4 regions of the Streptomyces sp. NPDC057877 genome follow, and region 1 is predicted to be linked to each of the others. Evidence: riboswitches for the same ligand, from Rfam matches in the RefSeq annotation. Region 1 holds a riboswitch; each other region holds the start of a gene.
The links. Region 1 has a riboswitch for cyclic di-AMP ahead of ACFVQG_RS33765 (M23 family metallopeptidase). Riboswitches for the same ligand answer to the same signal wherever they lie in the genome.
Positions count from the first base shown of each region.

Region 2: linked by a shared signal. The riboswitch ahead of ACFVQG_RS11465 (M23 family metallopeptidase) and the one ahead of ACFVQG_RS33765 (M23 family metallopeptidase) in region 1 are both predicted to bind cyclic di-AMP.
Region 3: linked by a shared signal. The riboswitch ahead of ACFVQG_RS36335 (transglycosylase SLT domain-containing protein) and the one ahead of ACFVQG_RS33765 (M23 family metallopeptidase) in region 1 are both predicted to bind cyclic di-AMP.
Region 4: linked by a shared signal. The riboswitch ahead of ACFVQG_RS06490 (peptidoglycan DD-metalloendopeptidase family protein) and the one ahead of ACFVQG_RS33765 (M23 family metallopeptidase) in region 1 are both predicted to bind cyclic di-AMP.

Region 1 covers NZ_JBHVMS010000013.1:133,227-136,849, reverse strand. Annotated here, with positions in the region: gene ACFVQG_RS33770 (GntR family transcriptional regulator) at 12-701, opposite strand; gene ACFVQG_RS33765 (M23 family metallopeptidase) at 892-1,656, opposite strand; cyclic di-AMP (ydaO/yuaA leader) riboswitch at 1,669-1,837, opposite strand; gene ACFVQG_RS33760 (M16 family metallopeptidase) at 2,026-3,414, opposite strand; gene ACFVQG_RS33755 (M16 family metallopeptidase) at 3,411-3,623, opposite strand, start outside.
Region 2 covers NZ_JBHVMS010000003.1:798,817-802,439, reverse strand. Annotated here, with positions in the region: gene ACFVQG_RS11470 (aldo/keto reductase) at 1-144, opposite strand, end outside; gene ACFVQG_RS11465 (M23 family metallopeptidase) at 319-1,389, opposite strand; cyclic di-AMP (ydaO/yuaA leader) riboswitch at 1,401-1,558, opposite strand; tRNA gene ACFVQG_RS11460 (tRNA-Met) at 1,869-1,942, opposite strand; gene ACFVQG_RS11455 (alginate lyase family protein) at 1,990-3,201, opposite strand; gene ACFVQG_RS11450 (dihydrofolate reductase family protein) at 3,351-3,623, opposite strand, start outside.
Region 3 covers NZ_JBHVMS010000016.1:8,609-12,231, forward strand. Annotated here, with positions in the region: gene ACFVQG_RS36330 (polyprenyl synthetase family protein) at 118-1,128, opposite strand; cyclic di-AMP (ydaO/yuaA leader) riboswitch at 1,812-2,002, shown strand; gene ACFVQG_RS36335 (transglycosylase SLT domain-containing protein) at 2,008-2,496, shown strand; gene ACFVQG_RS36340 (HAD family hydrolase) at 2,533-3,363, opposite strand; gene fahA (fumarylacetoacetase) at 3,615-3,623, shown strand, end outside.
Region 4 covers NZ_JBHVMS010000002.1:589,160-592,782, reverse strand. Annotated here, with positions in the region: gene ACFVQG_RS06500 (TetR family transcriptional regulator C-terminal domain-containing protein) at 1-250, shown strand, start outside; gene ACFVQG_RS06495 (SGNH/GDSL hydrolase family protein) at 263-1,048, opposite strand; gene ACFVQG_RS06490 (peptidoglycan DD-metalloendopeptidase family protein) at 1,241-2,203, opposite strand; cyclic di-AMP (ydaO/yuaA leader) riboswitch at 2,208-2,367, opposite strand; gene ACFVQG_RS06485 (alpha-galactosidase) at 2,674-3,623, opposite strand, start outside.

The DNA.
Region 1 (3,623 bases):
CGGCGCCTTTGTTAATGCCGCAGGCTCGGCATGTTTACGGGATGTTGCGAAGTCCTCACACGCTCCGGGCCGCCCAGGGTGAAGCGCAGCCGGTGCGCGGCGGTCGCGCGCTCGGTGTGCAGCGCGGTGAGCGCTCGCGCGCGTTCGGCGTCGCCGCGCGCGACCGCGTCCACGATCGCGCCGTGCTCCGCCCAGGACTCCACGGCCCCGGCGGGCGCCTCCACGGTGTACATCCAGGCGATCTTGTGCCGCAGCTGGGTCAGCATCGCGATCAGGGCGGGGCTGCCGGAGGCCTGGGCCAGCGTCTCGTGGAACCAGCCCCCGAGCGAGCGCAGATCGTCGCTGTGACCCCGTCTGGCCCGCTCCTGGCCCAGCCGCACCAGTCCGCGCAGCACCTTCAGATGGGCCTCGGTGCGCCGCTGGGCGGCCCGGGAGGCGCCCAGCGGCTCCAGGAGCATCCGCATCTCCAGCAGGTCGGAGGCCTCCTGCTCGGTCGGCTCGGCGACGCACGCGCCCGCGTGCCGCCGGGTCACGACGAAGCCCTCGGCCTCCAGGGTGCGCAGGGCCTCCCGGACGGGGACGCGTGAGACGCCGTAGCGGCGGGCGAGCAGTTCCTCGGTGAGCCGGCTGCCGCGCTCGTAGACACCCGAGACGATGTCATCCCGGATCGCCGTGCACACCGAGTGCGCCGGAATACGCATGACCGACCTCCGCCTTAATCCCCGTGAAACGTCGACGATTGACGTGTGTTCCGTGACTCTATTGCAATGAGCCGGAATTTCCGATGGCGGCCTGGAAACCATGGATATTTTTTGGACATACGGACCCCCGAAACACCGAAAGCCCCGGCTCGTGAGCCGGGGCGGGGGTGCGCGGGGTGCGGTGGTCGTCCTACAGGCTCACGCCGTGCGAGCGGAGGTAGGCGAGGGGGTCGATGTCCGTGCCGTACTCGGCGGACGTCCGCGCCTCGAAGTGCAGATGCGCTCCGGTGACGTTGCCGGTGGCCCCGGAGAGGGCGATCTGCTGCCCCGGGGTGACCGTCTGGCCCACCGAGACCGCGATGGACGACAGATGGCCGTACTGGGTGTACGTACCATCAATCATCTGGATCACGACTTGATTGCCGTACGCCCCGGCCCAGCCCGCCTCCACGACGGTGCCGGAGCCGACCGCGTGCACGGAGGTCCCGCTGGCGGCGTGGAAGTCGATGCCGGTGTGGCTGCCGGAGGACCACAGGGCGCCGCCGGAGCGGTAGGAGGTGGAGACGTACGAGCCCGAGATGGGCGTCACATAGGTGTTCAGGCGCTTGCGCTCGGCCTCGCGGGCGGCGCGCTCCTTGGCCGCTCGCGCCTTCTCGGCCGCCTCGGCCGCCTGCTTGCGGGCGGCCTCCTGGGCCTGCTGCCTGGCCTGGGTCAGCTCCGCGGCCTCCATCTGCGCGTCGGCCTGGGCGTCCACCCGGTCGGCCACGGCGTCGTCGATGCTGACGACCGGGGTGAGCCCGGTCTGCTCCGCGGTGGGCTCGGCGGCGAGCGCGGGGGCGGCCAGGGTGCCGACCACGCCGCCGGTGGTGAGGGCCGCGACGCCCGCCACGTGGGCGGTGGTGCGCTTGGTGCGGCCGGTACGGCGGTGCTTCCCGGCAGGGCGGGTGAACGCCATAGGGTGGCTCGTCCTTTCCTTCCCTCTCGCCTACCGGGTTAGCTGACGGGTTCGGAGCAGGAAGGTCTCCTACGGACCCCCTCGCGGCACGCGCGGGCGTCCGATTCACCCCAGGGACTACGCAGTTGGGTCCCCGGCTCCCCCTGGCTCGCGCCGTACGGGGACTCGGCGATGGCTGTCCGGTGCCGCGGGTGCGGCGCACTGCCTGACGGACAGCCCGGATGACGCTAAGCGGGCGCGCTTTCAATTCCCAAACAGAACCCGGTTTTTGTAGCGCATCCCACAGGGCAGACGGGCTATCTCCCTATCAAATCGGGCATAGAGGGGCCCTGGTGACGGAACCGCCACCAGGGCCCCACGCGCGTGCCGCTACTCGGCCGGTACGACGGTGACCGCGCCGATGCCGAGCGCCTCCACGGGCTCCCTGATCTGCGCCGCGTCGCCCACCAGGACCGTCACCAGGCGGTCCATCGGGAAGGCGTTCACGACCGCGGCCGTGGCCTCCACGGTGCCCGTCGCGGCGAGCTGGCGGTACAGCGTCGCCTGGAAGTCGTCGGGCAGGTGCTGCTCGACCTGGTCGGCCAGGGTGCTCGCCACGGCCGCCGCGGTCTCGTACTTCAGCGGCGCCACACCGACCAGGTTCTGCACGGCCACGTCCCGCTCGGCGTCGGTCAGCCCGGACCCGGCGAGGGTGCGCAGCACCGTCCACAGGTCGGCCAGCGCGGGACCGGTGTTCGGCGTGTCCACGGAGCCGCTGATGGCGAGCATCGCCGCGCCGGTGCCGTCGGGGGCGGAGCGCAGCACCTGGCTGAACGCCCGTACGCCGTAGGTGTAGCCCTTCTCCTCGCGCAGGACGCGGTCCAGGCGGGAGGTCAGGGTGCCGCCGAGGCAGTAGGTGCCGAGCACCTGGGCGGGCCACACGCGGTCGTGCCGGTCGGGGCCGACGCGGCCGATCAGCAGCTGCGTCTGCACGGCCCCGGGGCGGTCCACGATGACGACCCGGCCGGTGTCGTCGGCGGTCACCGGGGGCACCGGACGGGGCTGGGCCGTGGAGCCGGTCCAGGCGCCCAGGGTGTCGCCGAGCAGCGCGTCCAGGTCGATGCCGGTGAGGTCGCCGACGACGACCGCGGTGGCGGTGGCGGGGCGGACGTGCCGCTCGTAGAAGGCGCGTACGGCCGCGGAGTCGATGGCCTCGACGGTCTCCTGGGTGCCCTGGCGCGGGCGCGACATGCGCGAGTCGGCCGGGAACAGCTCCCTGGACAGCTCCTTGGCGGCGCGCCGGGAGGGGTTGGCCAGCTCGTGCGGGATCTCGTCGAGGCGGTTGCGCACCAGCCGCTCCACCTCGCTGTCGGCGAACGCGGGCGCCCTGAGCGCGTCGGCGATCAGCCCGAGGCCCTTGGCCAGGCGGGAGGCCGGGACCTCCAGGCTGAGGCGGACGCCGGGGTGGTCGGCGTGCGCGTCGAGGGTGGCGCCGCAGCGCTCCAGCTCGGCGGCGAACTCCTCGGCGGAGTGCTTGTCGGTGCCCTCCGAGAAGGCCCGCGCCATGATCGTGGCGACGCCGTCGAGACCGGCGGGCTCGGCGTCCAGCGGCGCGTGCAGCAGCACCTCGACGGCGACGACCTGCTGGCCGGGGCGGTGGCAGCGCAGCACGGTCAGGCCGTTGCCGAGGGTCCCGCGCGTGGGCGCCGGGAACGCCCAGGGCTTGGGCTCGCCCGCCTGCGGCTGGGGGTGGAACTCCATCGTGGTCAGCTCGGTCACTTGGCCGCCTCCTCGGTCTCGTCGGCTTCGGTGTCGTCGGCTTCCGTCTCGTCGGCCCCGGCGATCGGCTCGTAGACGAGCACCGCGCGGTTGTCGGGCCGCAGGCGGGCCTTGGCGACCTCCTGGACCTCCTCGGCCGTCACGTCGAGGACGCGCTGCACGGCGGTCAGGGCGAGCTGCGGGTCGCCGAACAGCACGGCGTACCGGCA
Region 2 (3,623 bases), on a different contig from region 1:
GTTGCCGCCCGCGGCCGTGTAGGCGTCGAGGACGGCGAAGGAGGTGGCCTCGTCGGCGGTCCAGCCGAAGACGTTGCCGCCGAGGGCGAGCGGGAAGACCTCCAGGTCGGAGGGGCCGAGCTTGCGCACAGGGAGAGGAGTCATGCCCTGCTTCAACGCGCCTGCCGGAGAAGGGTATTCCGGACAACCGAAACCGGCAGCCCTGACGTCGGGGGGTTGCCGTCAGGACCGCCGGGGTTCGGGTTCGCGTTCGGGAGAGGCCCTCAGCTCTCCACAGGCAGGGGCGTGAGCCCCACGCTCAGGGCGTGAGTCCCTTGCTCAGGGCGTGAGTCCCTTGCTCTGGAGCCAGGCCAGCGGGTCGAGCCCGCCGCCTCCGCCCGCGGTGTGGACCTCGAAGTGCAGGTGCGGCCCGGTCACGTTGCCCGTGGCGCCCACGCGCCCGATGACATCCCCGGTGGTGACCTTCTGGCCGACGCTGACGCTGATCGACGACTGGTGGGCGTACCAGATCTCGGTGCCGTCATCGAGGGTCAGCACGGTCTTGTAGCCGTAGGAGCCGTCCCATCCGGCCTGCGTGATCGTGCCGCTGTGGACCGCCTTGATGAGCGTGCCGGTGGGCGCGGCGAAGTCCAGGCCGGTGTGGTAGCCGGAGGACCACATGGCACCGGCCTGACCGTAGGTGGAGGTGATCGTGTACGAGGAGGTCGGCAGCGTGAACTGCCGGGCCAGCTCGGCGAGCCGCTCGGCCTCGGCCTTCTTGCGGGCCTCCTCCTCCGCGGCGGCCTTCTCGGCGGCGGCCTTGGCCGCGGCCTCCTTCTCCGCCTTCTCGGCGGCTTCGGCGGCGGCCTTCGCGGCGGCGGCCTCGGCGGCCTGCTGCGCCTTGGTGTCGACCTGGTCCTGCTGCTGCTCGGCCTGGGCCATGATGCGGGCGCGCAGGGCCTCACCGGCGTCGGTGGTGCCGTCGGCGGTGTCCGTGGTGATGACGCCGACGCCGCTGAGCGGGGCGGCGGCGCCCTGGACCTCGGCGGCGCTGCCGGTGTCGTCGGCGCCCTCGTCGTCGTCCGAGAAGGGCGAGCCCACGGAGGGCAGGTCGGGCATCGAGATGGAGACCGGCGGCTTGCCGGTCTGCGCGGTGGCCATGCCGCCCGCGCCGACGGCGGCTATGACACCGACGCCGAGAACGGTGGAGCTGCGGGCGAGCCCACCGCCGCGCTGCTTGGTGACGCGATGCCGGCCGCGAACGGGGCGGATGGACTCCGCGGTGGGGTTCCACTCCTCCCAGGGGCCCTCGTCGGTGCGGTCGCCGCCGTAGACGACGGTGTCGTCGGAGCTGGAGCGCTGGGCGGGCACGAAGGGGGCGGTGGGTGTGCCAGGCCGGTTGGACGCCACGTAGGCGTACTCCTTCCTTCCTTCTTCGCCTACCGGGTTAGCTGACGGGTTCGGAGCAGGAAGGTCTCCTACGCGCGTAAACCATCCGTACTTCTACGGCGGCTGACGCGCGATTCACCCCAGGGTGGTGGTTCCCCGGTTCCCTCGCGGGATTCGGCGCGTGAGCACGGAGCCGTCTCTTGTGACGGCTGGGACGACCGCGCTGCGTTATCGGACGTTAATAGAACCGGGGGCTGAATTCCAAGCCGTTCCTCTTGATCATTACCGATTGATGAGGGGACGTACACGGCCATGAACGGCGAAATTCGGGCGAGTTGACACAGGATGAGCGTGAAACTGAGGGGTCGTCAGTTCTGACCGTGTGTCAGTTGTTATGCGGAGGGCGTTCGTCCGGTCACTTTTCGTGAGGGTGGGGTGAGGGGTACGGAAAACACTCAGGGCCGGAATCCATGAACTGGATTCCGGCCCTGAGCCTTCAGTAGCGGGGACAGGATTTGAACCTGCGACCTCTGGGTTATGAGCCCAGCGAGCTACCGAGCTGCTCCACCCCGCGTCGTTGACTCCAGTGTACGCCATCCGCGGGGTGCTCAGCACACACGTCTATCCGGGGTTGTTCGCGTGAGTGAGCGTCTCCCAGGAGGCCAGGCGGTCGTCGGTGCCCGCGGGGCGGGTCCGGCGGGCCAGGTCACGGGCGGCGGGGGGCGCGGTGTCGTCCAGGCGGTGGTCCAGGTGGTTGAGGACGACCTCCAGGTGGGGGCCCATGTTCCGGTCGGCCTCGCCGCCGCACAGCCAGGCGGGGGTGGTGCCGCCGCGCTGGTGGCGGGCGTGCAGGGCGAGGGTGGCTTTGAGGCGGTCCTTGACCTCGGTGTAGAGGTCGACGCCCTGGTGCCACGCGGTCTCGGCAATGTGGGCGGTCGCCGCGAGGGAGTAGCCGACGTGGCGGAAGTCACGGCAGGTCTCCTGGGCGAGGCCGTCCTTGTACGTCCTCTGCTTGAACCAGTACGAGGTGATCTCGGCCGGGGTGTTGATCGTGCCGCCCTTCGGTGCGCGGGGGCGGGGGCCGTCCTTCTCCAGGTAGAAGTAGGCGGGGACGCGTTCGCGGAAGCGGGCCAGGGCGTCGTCGAAGGTCTGGTGGTCGTCCAGGAAGACGGCGATCGAGATGGCCGCGTCGGTCATGGCGAGGTCCCAGTTGCCGTTGAAGTCGGGGACCCGGGCGGTGACCTCGGGGAGGTGGGCGGTGCGGAGCATGGCCTCGAAGCGGCGTACGCGGTCGGGGGGCCAGGTGGAGCCGGGGGTGTGCCGGATGATCTCCGCGGCGCGGGCCCAGGTGGCGCCGGACCAGGCCGACTGGAGGGCGGCGTTGCCGCCGGTGTGCCGTTTCAGCTTGGCGGACCAGGCGTCCATGATGGCGGTGGCCTTGGCGGCGTGCCGCTGTCTGCCGGTGACGGTGAAGAGGAGGGCCTGGGTGTAGGCGGCGATGGCGTCGCGGCGCTCGGCCCGGCAGGCGGGGCTCGGTCGGCCGTTGGTGGGGCAGGCGACGGTCTCGTAGGGCTTGGCGGTGTGGCGGTACGAGCCGTACGCGCTGTCGCGCATGTCCAGGTAGGCCTTCAGCCAGGGCTGTTTGCCCGCGGTGACGTTCTCCCGGACGGCCTTGAGCTGGGCCTTGCTGAGCAGCACGCCGGGGTGGGTGAACTCGGCGTCGGCGGGGAGGGCCCGTGTCATGGTCCGGGACCGGGGTTCCAGGCTGCCGCAGCCGCCGAGCAGTCCGGCCGTGAGGGCCGCGACGACCCCCAGGGTGCCGTATCGCCCCATCGATCTCACTGGCCACCACCTCCGCATGTGCGCCAACCAGGCTCGTTTGCAGCGTGACCCGTCGGTTGGGGGTGCGCAGGTTGTGTTGGTCCAGATGCGTGCCTGGTGGGGCCGGAGAGGGCGCGCCGTCGGCGCCTCCGTCGTAGGACTCAGCCCACCAGATGCCGGTTGGGCGCCACCGCCGCCTCCTCCAGTTCGGGCAGTACGACCACCTGCGCCCCCTCCGACGCCAGTACGCCGCTCCCGTCCGCCCCGGCGACGAAGGTGTCCGGCTCGCGCCACGCGGTGACCACCCTCCGTACCCCCGCGTCGAGGATCAGCCGCGCGCAGGGCCGAGGGCGGGACGCGCGGCGGGCGCAGGGTTCCAGGCTGCTGTAGACGGTCGCGCCGGACAGCCGGGCGGCGTCCGCCGTGGCGACCTT
Region 3 (3,623 bases), on a different contig from region 1:
GCCGGACACGGCGACCGACGGGCACGGCTCCCGACGGACAGGGTGGCCGCCGGACAGGGTGGCCGCCGGACACAGCTCCCGACGGACAGGGCAACCGACAGACACGGCGACCGACGGCTACCCCGCCCGGTGCACCACCGCGTCGCACAGCTCCATCAGCGCCGCCTTCGCGTCGCACTCCCGCAGCGGCACCAGCGCCGACCGCGCGTCCTTCGCGTACCGCACCGTGTCCGCCCGTGCCTGTTCCAGCGCGGGGTGGGCGCGCAGCGCCGTCAGCGCACGCCGGTGCTGCTCGTCGTCGGTGAGGTCGGAGTCCAGCAGCTTGCACAGGGCGATGTCCTCGGCCAGCCCCAGCCGGGCGGCCCGCTCCCGCAGCCGCAGCACGGGCAGCGTCGCGATGCCCTCGCGCAGATCGGTGCCCGGCGTCTTGCCCGACTCATGGGAGTCGGAGGCGATGTCCAGGACGTCGTCCGCGAGCTGGAAGGCGACACCGAGCCGCTCGCCGTACTGGGTGAGGACGTCCACGACCGTCTCGTCCGCGCCGGACATCATCGCGCCGAACCGGCAGGCGACCGCGACCAGCGAACCGGTCTTGCCGGAGAGCACGTCGAGGTAGTGGTCGACCGGATCGCGCCCGTCGGCCGGGCCCGCGGTCTCCAGGATCTGCCCGGTCACCAGCCGCTCGAACGCCTCGGCCTGCACCCGGACCGCCTCCGGCCCGAGGTCGGCCAGGATGTGCGAGGCGCGGGCGAAGAGGAAGTCGCCGGTGAGGACGGCGACGGAGTTGCCCCAGCGGGTGTTCGCGCTGGGCACCCCGCGCCGTACCGCCGCCTCGTCCATCACGTCGTCGTGGTACAGGGTCGCGAGGTGGGTCAGTTCCACGACCACGGCGGAAGGCACGATTCCGGGCGCGTAGGGGTCACCGAACTGGGCCGCGAGCATCACGAGCAGTGGCCGAAAACGCTTCCCGCCCGCCCGCACCAGATGCTGGGCGGCGCCGGTGATGAACGGGACCTCGCTTTTGGTTGCCTCAAGCAACCCTTCCTCGACAGCAGCCATCCCAGCCTGGACATCGGCCTCCAGGGCCTGGTCCCGCACGCTCAGCCCGAATGGCCCGACGACGGTCACGAGGGGTCTCCTGTCTGCTGGTGTCCACCGGCGCTTACGCGGTTTGTCGATACGTCGCTGCCTTCACTCAAGTCAGCGTATCCGGTCACGTTTCGATCACCGAGGGCGCCCACCGTTGCAGCACGGGCGGTATCGGATCACGGCCGGAATGCTTTCGATCATTAGATAAGCGTGGATGTGGGAGCTAAGTGAGTGATTGCGGAGGGATGCCACAGAAAGCCCTGAGTCGCACCCTCTGATCATCCATGCCGACATGGGCACGCCCCTCCGTTCGCGCCACTCCCCAGGCGATCACTACGACAACGACGCATCCGCCAGAAGGGGTTCCGGATCCGCCCCGGACACCATCCGACCCCCAAGGGCGAGTTGGCCGCAATGCCCGTTTTGCCGGTCTTGTGGACACCCGTGAGTTGGCTCACCCCGCGCACGGGGCCGCACCACCCTCCCGCGACCGCCGGACCCTTGTGAATCACCCATGAATCAGCCTTCCCGCGCGGGCAGTTGAATCTGTGCGTTCGCAAAGGATCAAGTACCCCGAAATCGCCCGATCAAGGTCGATCAAGGTCGATCAAGGACTGAACGGTGTGATGCATGCGTCCCGTACTTGTTTCCGACATGTGCTCTCGCATACGTTCCCGATCCAGTCGGGCGGACGCCGAATCCTGCCACCGCCCGGCCACCCAATGACGGACTCACTCATCCAAGGCAGGAGCGGGGGACCCAGGTAAGTCGCCGGGCCGCGACGCGTACGACGTCACACGACGCCGTACGACGCCACGGCACGGCTTGGGGTGAAGTCGTACCCGCGCAGGGCACGGCCGGGCATCTCCCGCCCGAACCCGACAGCTCACCTCGCAGGCGCCGGAGAGGACCTTCACCATGCCTGCAAACGGCCAGCCCCGCCGTGCCCGCACCACCCGCGTCGCCCGCAAGATCGCTCTCGCCGGCACCGGTGCCGCCGTGCTCGCGCTCCCGCTGATCGGCGCGACCACCGCCTCCGCGCACACCACGACCGCCGCCCCGGCCGCGGCCACCGCGGTCGCGTACCCGAACAACCTCGACGGCTGGATCCGCCAGTCGCTCTCCGTGATGGCGCAGCACGGCATCCCGGGCTCCTACGACGCCATCCACCGCAACATCATGCGGGAGTCGTCCGGCAACCCGAACGCCATCAACCTGTGGGACTCCAACGCCGTCGCGGGCACCCCGTCCAAGGGCCTGCTCCAGGTCATCGACCCGACCTTCGCCGCGTACCACGTGCCCGGCACCGTCTACGACCCGTACGACCCGGTCGCCAACATCACCGCCGCCTGCAACTACGCCGCCGACCGGTACGGCTCGATCGACAACGTCTTCGGCGCGTACTGAGCGCCCGCCCGCGGACTCGGGGCTGAGCACCTGACCTCAGCCCCGTGAGCAGAGACGTTCGAGGACGACGGCGACGCCGTCGTCCTCGTTCGAGAGGGTGACCTCGTCCGCGACGGCCTTGAGTTCCGGGTGGGCGTTGGCCATGGCCACGCCGTGCCCCGCCCAGTCGAACATCGGGATGTCGTTGGGCATGTCGCCGAAGGCGATGGTGTCCTGCGGGCGCAGCCCGAGCCGCCGGGCGGCCAGCGCCAGGCCGGTCGCCTTGGTGATGCCGCACGGCTGGAGTTCCACGGTCCCCGGCCCCGACATGGTGACCGTCGCCAGCGAACCCACCACCGCGCGGGCCACCGACGCCAACTCGTCGTCGGACAGGCTGGGATGGCGCAGCAGCACCTTGCTGATGGGCGCGCACCACAGGTCGTCGCGCCGCTCCACGCGTACCGCGGGCAGCGTGGGATGCGGCATCAGATAGCCCGGCTCGATGAGCGTGAGCCCCTCCACGCCGTCCTGGTCGACCGCCGCGTACACCTGCCCCACCTCGGCCTCGATCTTGCCGAGCGCGGTCTCGGCCAGCTCCCGGTCCAGGGTCACGGACCACAGCAGGCGGTCCGTACCGGCGTCGTACAACTGCGCGCCCTGCCCGCACACCGCCAGCCCTGTGCCGCCCAGGAACTCCAGCAGCGGACGCACCCTGGGTGCCGGTCGGCCTGTCACCACCAGGTGCCGGGCACCGGCCGCGGCCACCCGCGCGAGCGCGGTGAGCGACCGGTCGGAGAAGGTGTCGTCGCCGCGCAGGAGCGTTCCGTCCAGGTCGGTGGCGATGAGGGAGTACGCGGTGCGCTCGGCATATGCGGTGGGTGCGGCCATGATCAGAGAATACGGACATCGCGCTCCCTTCGTTCACCCCCGTGCCTCCTCTCAACTTCCTTGCCCCGCTCCGTCCTTCGGTCTCCCGGGCCCGGTCGCGGTCCGCCGCCACGTGGTCGGCCGGACCGCGGACACTGCCCAAGACGGCCGCCCCAGCCGTAACGTGTGGCGCGACCACCTGAACGTGTGGCGCGCTCGCACCGCGGCGCGACCCCTGGACCACGGCGCGTACGAAAGTGAGGCAGCACCCCATGCCCCCC
Region 4 (3,623 bases), on a different contig from region 1:
CCTCCAGGAGGTCACCCGCGATCTCGACCGGCAGTGGAAGGCCGCCCTCGCCGAGGTGATCGCCGAGGGCGTGGCCAACGGCGAGTTCCACTGCCCCGACCCCGCCGCCACCGCCCTGCGCCTGACCGCCCTGCTCGACGGGCTCGCCGTACAGCTGACGTCGTACCCGGGCGCGGTCTCCCGCGCGCGTGCCCAGGAGTGGGTGGACGAGGCACTCGCGCGGGAGTTGGGGCCGAAGGCGGCAGCCTGAGGCCCACCGCCCTCACGCCACCGCGCCGATCCGCATCCTGATGTCGTCCGGCGAGAGCGCCCCCTTGGCCGTCACGTGGTCGCCCGAGGACTCGCCCCGGAGCCTGCGGCCGATCCACGGCACCAGGAACTCGCGCGCCCACTGGACGTCGTCGCGCCGCACCTCCAGCGTGCCGCGCGGCGGCAGCGGGGGCCACGGCTGGTCCGGGTCGGCCGGGACCTCGAGACTGAGCACCTGACCCGCGCGGAGCGCCACGCGCGTGTGCCCCTCGGGTGACAGGTGCAGCCGGTCGTGGTCCCAGGCCCGGCGGTCCTGCACCGACCTCAGGGACCACAGGTCGAGCACCGGACAGCCGTACCGGTCGGCGATGGCGCGCACATGCCCGTTGTAGGTGGCTATCTTGCCGCGCAAGTGCTTGAGGACGGGGACGCCGCGGGTGTCGAAGCCGGTGGTCACCATGACCCTGCCCGCCACCGCCGCGAGCCGGGCCACCGCCTGCTCGAACCGCTCCGCCACCTCGTCCGGGTCCGTGCCGGGCCGGAGGATGTCGTTGCCGCCCGCGCAGAAGGACACGAGGTCCGGGGCGAGTTCGACGGCGCGCGGCACCTGGTCGGCCACGATCTGGTCGAGCAGCTTCCCGCGCACCGCGAGGTTGGTGTACCGGAAGTCGCCCTCGGGCCGCCGGTCGGCGAGCAGCACCGCGAACCGGTCGGCCCAGCCGACGAACGCCCCGTCGGGGCCGGGGTCGCCGACGCCCTCGGTGAAGCTGTCCCCCACCGCCACGTACGACCCGATCACTGATCTGCTGTCATTCTTCGAATCGTCTGCCACATCGGCTCATCTTTCCCCGTCGAATGTGACCTACGCGACCGTAGGAAAGGGTTGACGGGCGGTGAGATAAGCCACGGCCAAGCCTTGGTCAACTCGGGAATACGGCGACGGCCGGACCCGGTGGGCGGGTCCGGCCGTCGGCGGTGTGCGGTGCGGGCGTCAGCCGATGGAGACGCCGTGCGAGCGCAGGTAGGCCACCGGGTCGATGTCCGACCCGTAGCTCGGCGTGGTGCGGATCTCGAAGTGCAGGTGCGGGCCAGTCGAGTTGCCGGTCGAGCCCGACAGACCGATCTGCTGGCCGCCCGTCACACTCTGGCCGCTGGAGACGGACAGCGAGGACAGGTGGGCGTACTGGGCGTAGTAGCCGTCGTCGAGCTTGATGACGACCTGGTTGCCGTACGCACCGGCCCAGCCCGCGGAGACCACGGTGCCCGGACCGACGGCCTTGAGCGGGGTGCCGGTCGCGGCGGCGAAGTCGACGCCGGTGTGGTAGCCGCTGGACCACATGCTGCCCGCCACCTTGTAGGCGGTGCCGACGGCGGCACCGTCGACGGGAGAGCTGTAACCGGTGGCGGCGGACTGGGCGGCCGTGGCGGCGTTGGAGGAGGACTCCGGGGCCGACGTCTTCGCGGAGGACTCCGAGGACGGTGAGGTCTCGGAGGACTGCGACGGCTTCGACGGCTTCGAGGACTCCGTGGAAGCGGCGGACGGCTTCGACGGCTTGCCGCCCGTCTCCGCCTTCTGCCCGATCGTGAGCTTCAGACCCGGGTGGATCAGCGACGGGTCCGCGCCGACGGCCTCGCGGTTGTCGGCGTAGAGCTTCTTCCAGCCACCGCTGACGTTCTGCTCGTCGGCGATCTTCGACAGATAGTCACCGGCCCGCACGGAATAGGTCCGCACGCCCGCCTTCTTGGCGGTGGACTTCTTCTCGGCGGCCGACTTCTGCACCACCACGGGGGCGGACTGGACGGCCTTTTCCGAAACGGACTGCGGGGTGGCGGCGTGGGCGCCGGAAGCACCCATCAGGGGCAGTGCGAGCGCGGCGCCCCCGGTGCCGGCGACGGCGATGGAGCGGGCGATACGCAGGGACTTGGGACGGCGGTGCTTACCCTTGGCGGGCATGGCGAATTCCTCTCCGGCGCCTGCGAGGTGAGCTGTCGGGTGCGGACTGGAGATGCCCGGCCACACCGAGGTGCGGCTTTACCCCGAGCCGTTCCGGAGACCGGAACAGGCGGTTTACCTGTGGGTCCCCCGCTCCTGCCGATACGGGTGAGTGTGCGCGGAGTCCGGGCGGCGGCAGGATTCGGCGTTCCGCCCGGGGTCGGTGTGGAACGTAAGCGAGCAAGACGCAAAGGGACAAGCGAGAGGTTCCGCCCGAACGCCTTCTTCTTGATCCCTAAGGGGAATTGCCGGTCACGGTGAGTTGTTCCGGACGGCACCGCTTTCCGTAAAAGCCCTTGAAAAGGACCCGAATTACGTGAACATGACGGGCGACTCACGGTCACGAATATGACGCTGCTCACGCGACAGTTCTCCAGGGCACCCCATTCCAAGGCGAGTTGGAATGGAAGCCATTAATTCGGACAGATGACTCAGATGCGACGCAGGCGGATAACCGTCGCATCAAGGTCCCCGCGCAGCCTCAGCCGCAACCCGTGGTGCAGCAGTACCGCACCTCGGTGAATTTCGCCCGTTTCACGGCATTCATACGAGCTTGCCGGGTCCAAGCCGCGCAGTCGCAGCGCCGGAACCGGCTCCCCGTGGCGCTGCGACTGGAGGCAGGCGACGACGGCCGTCTCCCCGTCGAGCACGTACTGCACCGCGCTCAGCCCGCCCTCCGGCGGCCGGAGCCGGTAGAGGTCCCCGCGCTGCACCAGCGGCCGGATCGCCTTGTAGAGCGCCACCCAGTCGCGGGCCTCGGCCAGCTCCGCCTCGGTCCAGCGGGTCAGGTCACCGCCCACCCCCAGCACCCCCGCCATGGCGCTCACGAACCGGAAGCGCAGCGAGCTGGCCCGCCCGTTGAGCTGCTCGTTGGGACTGTCGGTCACCCAGGCGGCCATCACGCGCGCGGGATGGATCTGGCTGAAGCCGTACTGGATGGCGAGCCGGTCGAGCGGGTCGGTGTTGTCGGAGGTCCACACCTGGTCCGTACGGCTCAGGACGCCGAGGTCGATCCGGCCGCCGCCGCCCGAGCAGGACTCGAAGGCGACCCCCGGGTGGGCCGCCCGCAGCCGGTCCAGGAGCGCGTACAGCGCCCGCACATGGTCCACCCACAGCCGCTGCGGATACGGCTCCCCGGGCCACCCGGCGTCGGTGAAGCAGCGGTTGAAGTCCCACTTCACGTAGTCGATCGGGGCGCTGGACAGCAGGGCGTCGAGACGCTCGAAGAGGTACTCCTGGACGTCCTCGCGAGCGAGGTTCAGTACAAGCTGATTGCGGAACTCTGTCCGCTTTCGGCCCGCTTGGTACTGCACCCAGTCCGGATGGGCCCGGTACAGGTCGCTGTCCGGGTTGACCATCTCGGGCTCGACCCAGATACCGA